DNA from 2 places in the Geodermatophilus sp. SYSU D00779 genome. Region 1 is predicted to be linked to the other one. Evidence: predicted binding sites of a transcription regulator. Region 1 holds the regulator's gene; the other holds the start of a gene.

Region 1 (4,759 bases):
TGCCGGGTGCGGTGTGGGTGTCGGCCCGCACGGGCGTCGGCATCGAGCAGCTGCGCGAGATCGTGGCCGCCCGGTTGCCGCACCCCGACGTCGAGGTCGACGTGCTGGTGCCCTACGACCGCGGCGACCTGGTGGCCCGGGTGCACCGGGACGGCGAGGTGCTCAAGGAGACCCACGAGGCCGGGGGCACCCGGCTCAGCGCCCGGGTGGACGGCGGTCTGGCCGCTGCCCTCGAGGGGTTCGCGGCGCCGGTCGCCTGACACGTCTGCCGGCGAGCGAGGTCACGGTCAGGTCACGGCCCGGTACCGTGACCTGCGTGACCAGCGGCGCGGTGCGGCGGCGTCCCGGGACACCCCCGCCGGACGCCGCCGACGCCGACGTCCGCGTCGGCCGCCCGTCGCGGTGGCTCCTGGGAGCCGCCCTGGTGGTCACCGTCGGAGTCACCGTCGACCTGCTCGGCCGGGGCGTGCTCGAGCGGATGGACCTGCGGGTCTCCGAGGTGGTCAGCGCCTGGGACCTGCAGGACTCGGCCGCCTACTGGCCGGTGTGGGCGGTGACCCAGCTCGGTGGGCGCGGCTTCATCCTGATCGTCCTGGCCGGACTCGTCGGCTACCTCGGGTGGCGGTTCCGCACCGTCGTCCCGCTGGTGCGGGTGCTGTTGGCGCTGGTGCTGCTCACGGTCGTCGTCTACTCGTTCAAGTACGGGACCGGCCGGACGGCCCCGGCCTACCCCGGGTCGTTCTTCCACCGGGACGGCGCCTCCTACCCCTCCGGGCACGTCGCCAACGCCGTGCTCATGTGGGGGGTCGCCCGCTGGCAGGTGGTGCAGTACCGACTCGCAGCGTGGGTGCAGCGGACCGCGCGGCTGCTCAGCGTCGCCGGCCCGGTGGCCACCGGCGTGGCCATGGTGTCCCTGGACTTCCACTGGGTCACCGACGCCGTGGTCGGAGCGGCCGTCGGCGTCCTGCTGTTGGGCGTGGTTCACCTGCTCGACGCGGTCCTGGTGTCACGCTGGATCGGTGCCCGAGCTGGCCGGTCGTCCGCGTAGCGGAGCCAGGGGGCGACGCCTGGGGGCCGGGACCGGTCTCGCGCTGACGCTCGCCCTCGGCCCCGCCCTGCCCGCGTCCGCCGCACCGGCCGATCCGGCTGCACCCACGACGCGCTGCCAGCTCACCGACCCCCGGCTGCCCGAGGTCTCCGGGATGGTCGAGGTGGGTGACCGGATGCTGGTGCACAACGACGGCGGCGACTCGCTCGACGTCTACGTGCTGGACGGGACCTGTGCGGTGGTCAGCGTGCACTCCGCGGCGGTGGACCCCTACGACCCCGAGGACATGGCGCTGGCCGTCGACGGGACCGTCTGGCTCGCCGACACCGGCGACAACAACGGCACCCGGACGACGGTCGCGCTGCTGGCCCTGCACGCCGACGGCAGCAGCTCGGTCTACCGGCTGGCGTACCCCGACGGCCCGCGGGACGTCGAGGCGCTGCTGCTCGCCCCCGACGGGACGCCGTACCTGGTGACCAAGGAGGTGCTGGGCGCCAGTGAGGTGTACCGGCCGGTGTCGGCGCTCGTGGAGGACGGCACGGTCGGCCTCACCGAGGTCGGCGACGCGGAGTTCCTGCCGACCGGGACGCCGGGCGGCCCGGTCGGCCGCGCCGGCCAGCTGATGGTCACCGGTGGTGCGGTCTCTCCCGACGAGCGCTGGATCGCCCTGCGCACCTACACCGACGCCTACGTCTGGCCGCTGACCGGCTCGGACGTGGCCGGTGCGCTGGCGGGGGAGCCGCGCCGGGTCGCCCTGCCCGAGGCGGCCCAGGGCGAGGCGATCAGTTTCACCGGGGACTCCGCGGCGATCGTCGTCGCGGGGGAGGGGCTGGCCAGCGACGTCACCGTGGTGCCGCTGCCGGCCGAGGCGGCGCCCTCGTCGTCGTCGGCGGCCACGGACGGCACGGGCTCCGGCCTGCTGTCCGGCGACGACGGCCCGCCCCCGGTGGCCGCGGCGGTCGCTGCCGCTGTCGTGGCCGGCGTGCTCGTCTGGCTCGGGGGCGCGCTGGTGCGCCGGCGCGACTGAGGCCTCGGCCCTCCCGCGTCCCGGGGCTCCGGCCGGGGCCTGCCGTCCGGAGCGGCTGACGACCAGGTCGGGCGCTCGGCCGCTGGCGCGGCGGTCACCGCGCCGGCGGCCCGTCGGCCCCGTCCCGGGGCCCGTCCCGAGCGTGCGAGGGGTGGGTGGGACGGGGCCCTTCGTCAGACCCGGCGGAGCACCGTGACGACGCGGCCGAGCACGGTGGCGTCATCCCCCGGGATGGGCTCGTACGCGGGGTTGTGCGGCAGCAGCCACACGTGTCCGTCGCGCCGCTTGTAGGTCTTCACCGTCGCCTCACCGTCGATCATGGCGGCGACGATCTCGCCGTTCTCCGCGGTCGGCTGCTGGCGCACGACGACCCAGTCGCCGTCGCAGATGGCGGCCTCGACCATCGAGTCACCGGTGACCTTGAGCATGAACAGCGTGCCCTCGCCGACCAGCTCGCGGGGGAGCGGGAAGACGTCCTCGACCGCCTGCTCGGCCAGCACGGGGCCACCGGCGGCGATCCGGCCGACGAGCGGGACGTAGGTGGGGGCAGGGGTCTCCTCGGCGCCGGCGGGGGCCACCACCGTGGGCGCGGGCGCGCCGGGGGTGTCGCCGGGCAGGCGGACGTCGAGCGCGCGCGGGCGGTTGGGGTCGCGGCGCAGCCAGCCCTTCTTCTGCAGCACGCTGAGCTGGTGGGCCACCGACGAGGCCGACGACAGCCCCACGGCCTCGCCGATCTCGCGGACCGAGGGCGGGTAGCCGCGCCGCTCGATCGAGTCGCGGATCACCTCGAGGACCCGCCGCTGCCGCTGGGTGAGCCCGTCGCCGCTCTCGCCCCGGTCGGGGAAGGTGCGCACCGACGCCGTCTCGGCCCGCTCCGGTGCGGCGGTCCGGCTCCCGGACGCGCGCCGCGACGAGCCGCCTCCGCCCCGGACACCGCCGCCCGACGTCCCGCTCGTGCCCGCCACGTCTCCTCCTCGCCGGCCGTGTCGTCACGGCCCTGTCGACCTGCGCCCGCCCGGGGAGCCGGACCCGGCCGGCTCCACTGCGTGGGACCGCTGCCGGCCCCGGCCCCGCCGGCGCCCTCGCGGCGACGGCGGACGGGTGCTGCTACGGACCGTAGCGCCTCGGAGCCGGTACTTCAAACGTGTGTTCGAAGTCGGCGTGCGGTGTCGGGTCGACCTCGTCGGGGGGATGCGGTACACATCGCACGGACGTTCGATCGAACGCGTGTTCGAGCAGCGCCGGGTCGATGGAGGAGGAGAGGTCATGGCGAGCGTGCGGCAGGCCGTGCTGGAGTTCGACGCGACGGTCCGGGTCCCGTGGCGTCCGTTGCTCGGGTCGGCGGACGACGGCCGTGCGGCCGGGTGCGGGCACCCGGGCCGGGCGACGGCCGCGTCCGGGCGCCTGCCGCAGACGCCTGCTGCGTCGGGGCCGGCCGGGACCGGCCCCCGCGTCGCCGGTCACCTGCGGCCGGTGCCCGACCGCCCGGCGGGCCCGGAGCCGCGCACCGCGGACCCGGCTCCCTCGGGCCGGGGTGCCGGCCGGGCACCCGCTCGGCGGGAGCCGACGTCCTCGGGCGGCCGTCCCGCCGCGTCGCGCCCGGTGCCGGCCCGTGCCGTGCGCGGGGGCTGCGCCACCCCGGAGCGCGCTGCGGTCCCGCGGCTGCGTCTGACCCGCCGGGGGCGCCGGCTGGCGCTCGCCCTGGCCCTCGGCGGCGCCGTCGCGCTCGGCGTGCTCCTCGCCCCGCTCGTCGAGGGCCCGGACGACGGTGGACTCCAGCTGGCCGGCGAGCGGAGCGTGGTGGTGGAGTCCGGCGACACGGTGTGGTCGATCGCCGGGGAGGCCGCCGGTGCCGACCAGGACGTGCGCACGGTGGTCGACGCCATCGAGGAGCTCAACGACCTCGAGGGTTCGGCACTGGTCCCCGGCCAGGTCCTCGAGCTGCCCTGAGGCGCGCGGTCGCTCGCGGCACGGGGCGGTCGAGGAGCGACAAGAGGCGGCGGCCATGTTCGTCAACCCGTCGTGCCGAGTCGCTGACACCCCGTGGCCGACGGCCCGTTTACGGTCAGCTCCGTGTCAGCGATCTCAGGCAGCCGGGCCGCCGTCTTCACGCAGCAGTCGCAGCGCTGCGAGGTCTTCGTCGAGGGCACCTGGTGGCCGGGTTCTCTGCTGGGGTGGCGGCACGATGGTCAGGGTGCGTGCCAGATGTGGGTCCGGGTGACCGTGGCCGGCGTCGACCGGGAGACCTGGACCGACCTGGCCGAGGTGCGCCTGCCGGAGAACCGGCCGGTGCCGGTGCTGGTGCCGGACAGCGGCATCGACCCCTTCGCGAGTGTCGGCGAGGAACTGCTGCCGGGCGCCTCGGTCGCCCCGCTGCTGTCGCTGAGCGAGGCCGCCGCCCGTGAGCAGCGGGTGGCGGGCGTCCTCCCCACGTCGGCGCCGGCCGCCGGCCGCCGTCGCCGCCGCCACGGCGGCGACGTGACCGCCGAGCAGCCCGCCGTCCCCGCGGGTGCGGCCGCCGGCCGGCACCGCGTCGGGCGTCACCGGGCGGCGGACGCGGCGGAGCAGCCGGAGGAGGCATCGGGTCCGGAGCCGGGCGACGCCACGGTGCTCATGCCCCGGGCGATCGAGGCCGACTGCCTGACCCGGCCCCTGCGGCTCGGCGACCGCGCCTCCCGTCCCCG
Region 2 (4,759 bases), on a different contig from region 1:
CCTTCCACCCCTGCGGGTCACCCAGGAAGACCTGCACGCCGTCGGCGTCCATCTCCGCGGCCCGGGCCAGCGGGCCGCCGTGGTCCATCCCGCCGTCCTGGGTCAGACCTGGGCCGACGTGTACGCCGATCGGGTGAGCTGCCACCCGGCCGACCCTAGAAGGACCCCCGGCCCCCCGCCGCTCGCGGGCTCGCGGCGGGACCCCGCAGGAGGCCGACGGGCGCCGTCCTCGTGGACGGCGGCTGGCGGGCGGCTCGCCGCTGGTAGCATCGGCGGAGCGCGTTCCACCGGTGGTCGTCACCGGGCGGGGCGCGCGACGCGTGTACGACCCTCCTGCTGCAGACCGACTGCAGCCGCCCAGACCAGAGGAGGTGGGGTTCTCCGTGCGTCACTACGAACTGATGGTCATCCTCGACCCCGACCTGGAGGAGCGCACGATCGCTCCCTCCCTCGAGCGGTTCCTCACCGTCGTCACCAACGCCGGTGGCACCGTGAAGACCGAGATCTGGGGCCGCCGCCGGCTGGCCTACGAGATCAAGAAGCAGGTCGAGGGCATCTACGCCGTCGTCGACATCCAGGCCACGCCCGCCGCGGTGGCCGAGCTCGACCGGCAGCTGAACCTCAACGAGTCGGTCCTGCGCACGAAGCTGATGCGGCCCGAGGTCCACTGAGCATGGCCGGCGAGACCGTCATCACCGTCATCGGCAACCTGACGTCGGACCCGGAGCTGCGCTTCACGCCCTCCGGCGCCGCGGTCGCCAACTTCACCGTGGCCTCCACGCCGCGGACCTTCGACCGTCAGTCGCAGGAGTGGAAGGACGGCGAGGCGCTCTTCCTGCGCTGCAACGTCTGGCGGCAGGCGGCGGAGAACGTCGCCGAGTCGCTGACCCGCGGGTCGCGGGTGATCGTCTCCGGCCGGCTCAAGCAGCGGTCGTTCGAGACCAAGGAAGGCGAGAAGCGCACCGTCGTCGAGCTCGAGGTCGACGAGATCGGCCCCTCGCTCCGCTACGCCACCGCGAAGGTCACCAAGGCCTCACGCGGTGAGGGCGGCGGCGGCTTCGGCGGCGGTGGCGGTGGCGGCTTCGGTGGCGGCGGCGGGTCCAGCGACCCGTGGTCGACCCCGGCCCCGCCGTCCGACGAGCCGCCCTTCTGAAAGAGGACCCTCCTGCCCCCCACTGCTCGCAGGCTCGCAGCGGGACCCTGCAGGAGGGCCGACACCTCCCTGAACCTCTCGTATCTGGAGAACCCCGGTGGCCAAGCCCCCCGTCCGCAAGCCCAAGAAGAAGGTCTGCCAGTTCTGCAAGGACAAGGCGACCTACATCGACTACAAGGACACGACCCTGCTGCGGAAGTTCATCTCCGACCGCGGCAAGATCCGTGCCCGCCGCGTGAGCGGCAACTGCAGCCAGCACCAGCGGGACGTCGCCACGGCCGTCAAGAACAGCCGTGAGATGGCCCTGCTGCCCTACACCTCCACGGCGCGCTGACCATGAGCACCCAGAAGCTGATCCTGACGCAGGAGGTCACCGGTCTCGGGTCCTCCGGTGACACCGTGGAGGTCAAGGGCGGCTACGCCCGCAACTACCTCCTGCCCCGCGGCCTGGCCATCGTCGCCACCCGGGGTGCCGAGAAGCAGGTCGAGTCGTTGCGCCGGGCGCGTGCCGCCCGCGAGGTGCGCTCGCTCGAGGAGGCGCAGGCCGTGGCCGGGCGCCTGTCGGGCATGACCGTCCGGGTGCCGGCCCGCGCCGGTGAGGGTGGCCGCCTGTTCGGCCGCATCACCACTGCCGACGTCGTCAACGCCGTGACCGCCGCCGGCGGCCCCGAGCTCGACCGGCGCCGGGTCGAGCTGCCCAGCAGCATCAAGACCACCGGCCAGCACACCGTGACCGTGCGGGTGCACCCCGAGGTCACCTCGCAGCTGACCATCGAGGTCGTCCCCGGCTGAAGCAGCCGCGGCACCGCTGCAGCGCTCGCGAGGGGCGTCGGACTCCGGTCCGGCGCCCCTCGCGGCGTCTCGGGTCCCCGGCCGTCCCCGCCGCGCCGGCGCGGACCGCCGGTGACCTCGGCCGCGTGCGGGTGTGTCGACCTGTGGACGTGTGACCGCTGGGACGGCTGCGGCCAGGCACTCGACACGCCGGACGACGACACCCGGATTTCTCCAGATTTCTCCCGTCCACACCCGGTGGGTGGTCTCCGCGCAGGTCAGAGGCGGGATACAGGGGACGGCGTCGCGCCGTCCCCCGCTGTCTCCACATGTCGACACGGCTGTGTCCACCGACTTGTCCACAAGTTGTGCAGAAGCGCGCCCACACCGGTGTTGGACTGGTCCGTCCGCACTTCCTAACGTCCTCCTCGGCCCCGTGACCGCCCGAACTGTCGGTGCCCCGGGGTAGGAACGACCCGAACACACGTTCGAGTCAGGCGTGCAGCGTTCTGGTGCTTCCCCCACCAGGCCCCGGCTTCGTGCCGGGGCCTGTGCGCGGGTGCGCCGTGAGTGGATGGAGGACCCCGTGGCGGTGGCCGACGACTTCGAGCGCCCGTCCCCGACGGCGCCGGCGTACGACCGGCAGCCGCCGCAGGACGTCGCGGCGGAGCAGTCGGTGCTCGGCGGCATGCTGCTGAGCAAGGACGCGATCGCCGACGTCGTCGAGGTGCTGCACGGCAACGACTTCTACCGGCCGGCGCACCAGGTGATCTACGACTGCATCCTCGACCTGTACGGGCGGGGTGAGCCGGCCGACGCGATCACCGTCGCCGCCGAGCTGAACCGCACCGACCAGCTGTCGAAGATGGGTGGCGCGGTCTACCTGCACACGCTGATCCAGTCGACGCCGACGGCGGCCAACGCCGGCTACTACGCCGCGATCGTCGCCGAGCAGGCGGTGCTGCGGCGGCTGGTCGAGGCCGGTACCCGCGTCGTCCAGCTGGGTTACGGCGCGGCCGGCGGCAAGGGCGACGTCGACGACATCGTCGACCGCGCCCAGCAGGAGATCTACGACGTCACCGAGAAGCGCATGAGCGAGGACTACTCGCGCCTCGAGGACGTCCTGCAGCCGACGATGGACGAGCTGGACGCCATCGCCTCCCGCGGCGGCACCGCCCGCGGCGTGCCCACCGGCATCCGCGACCTCGACGAGCTCACCAACGGCCTGCAGGCCGGCCAGATGGTCGTCATCGCGGCCCGTCCCGGTGTCGGCAAGGCCCTGGCGCTCGACACCCCGATCGCCACGCCGACCGGCTGGACGACGATGGGCGAGGTCGCCGTCGGGGACCAGGTCATGGGTTCCGACGGCCGCCCGACGACGGTCGTGGCCGCCACCGAGGTGATGTCCGGCCGCCCCTGCTACGAGGTGCACTTCTCCGACGGCTCGGTGATCGTGGCCGACGCCCAGCACCAGTGGCTGACCGAGACCCGCGCCAGCCGGAAGTCGGCCCAGGCGGCGGCGACCGGCTACAACCGCTGCCGCAGCCAGCGCACCTTCGCCGAGGTCCGGACGACGGAGGCGATCGCCCGCACCGTCCGCTGCGCCACCGAGGACGCCCGGCTCAACCACTCGGTGACCAACGCGGCGCCGCTGGAGCTGCCGGAGGCCGACCTCCCCCTGCCGCCGTACGCACTCGGCGTGTGGCTGGGCGACGGCACCTCCCGTGCCGCGCACTTCACCAGCAACGACCCCGAGATCGCCGTGTACATCGAGGCCGACGGGCTCGTCGTCGAGCCGACGGGCGTCGCTCGGCGTTACTCGCTGCGGCTCCCGGCGCGGCCGGCCGTCGCCGCCCGCCCGTGCCCCATGTGCGGCGTGCTCTTCCTGCCGAAGACGTCGCAGGTACAGACCTGTGGCAAGACGTGCGGCGGCCGGCTGCGGGCCAGCGGGGGTGTCGGTCGCCAGGCGACCTGCCCGGACTGCGGTGGTCCCTCCGCGGGCCTGGCGCAGTGCCCGTCCTGCCGGGACCACCACGGCACCGTGCCGGGCCTCCTGCGCACGCTCGGGGTGTTCGGCGACAAGCACATCCCGACCGCGTACCTGCGGGCTTCGGTGGCCCAGCGACGCGCCTTGCTGGCCGGCCTCCTGGACACCGACGGGACGGTGGCGCCGAGCGGCGTCGTCCAGTTCGCGGTGACCAGCCAACGGCTGGCCGAGGACGCACGCGAGCTCATCGCCAGCCTCGGGTACCGGGTCCGGATGACCCGTAAGCCGGTCAAGGGCCGCAGCGAGGCGTCGTCCACCTGCTACACGCTGACCTTCAGCACCGACGACGAGGTCTTCCGCCTCGAGCGGAAGAAGCTCGCGCACAAGGAGCGTGGTGCACGCAGTTTCACCGCCCGCGGCGTCCGCTTCATCACTGACGTGCGTCCGGTCGAGAGCGTTCCGGTGCGCTGCATCCAGGTCGACGCCGAGGACCACCTCTTCCTCGCCGGGCGGAACTTCATCCCGACCCACAACTCGACCCTGGGACTCGACATCGCGCGGTCGGCGACGGTCAAGCACCACCTGGCGACGGTCATATTCTCGCTCGAGATGAGCAAGCACGAGATCACCATGCGTCTGCTGTCGGCCGAGGCGAAGGTGCCGCTGCACCACATGCGCGCCGGCACGCTGTCCGACGAGGACTGGTCGAAGCTGGCCCGCCGGATGGGCGAGATCGCCGACGCGCCGCTCTACATCGACGACTCCCCGAACATGACGATGATGGAGATCCGGGCGAAGGCGCGGCGGCTCAAGCAGCGCAACGACCTCAAGCTCGTGGTCATCGACTA

What was found. The regulator LexA, encoded in region 1, represses DNA repair genes until DNA is damaged. The targets are predictions, from matches to a motif close to TCGAACANNTGTTCGA.
Region 2: dnaB (replicative DNA helicase) is a predicted target of LexA. The motif match lies at 2,401-2,416, and genes of this name have one in related genera.

Annotation. Positions count from the first base shown of each region.
Region 1 is NZ_JBJGZQ010000013.1:50,839-55,597, forward strand. It holds gene hflX (GTPase HflX) at 1-260, shown strand, start outside; gene ACI79G_RS12165 (phosphatase PAP2 family protein) at 317-1,048, shown strand; gene ACI79G_RS12170 (hypothetical protein) at 1,203-2,075, shown strand; gene lexA (transcriptional repressor LexA) at 2,249-3,040, opposite strand; gene ACI79G_RS12180 (LysM peptidoglycan-binding domain-containing protein) at 3,342-4,025, shown strand; gene ACI79G_RS12185 (hypothetical protein) at 4,149-4,759, shown strand, end outside.
Region 2 is NZ_JBJGZQ010000031.1:53,268-58,026, forward strand. It holds gene ACI79G_RS21240 (deoxyribonuclease IV) at 1-145, opposite strand, end outside; gene rpsF (30S ribosomal protein S6) at 384-671, shown strand; gene ACI79G_RS21250 (single-stranded DNA-binding protein) at 674-1,153, shown strand; gene rpsR (30S ribosomal protein S18) at 1,251-1,487, shown strand; gene rplI (50S ribosomal protein L9) at 1,490-1,945, shown strand; gene dnaB (replicative DNA helicase) at 2,499-4,759, shown strand, end outside.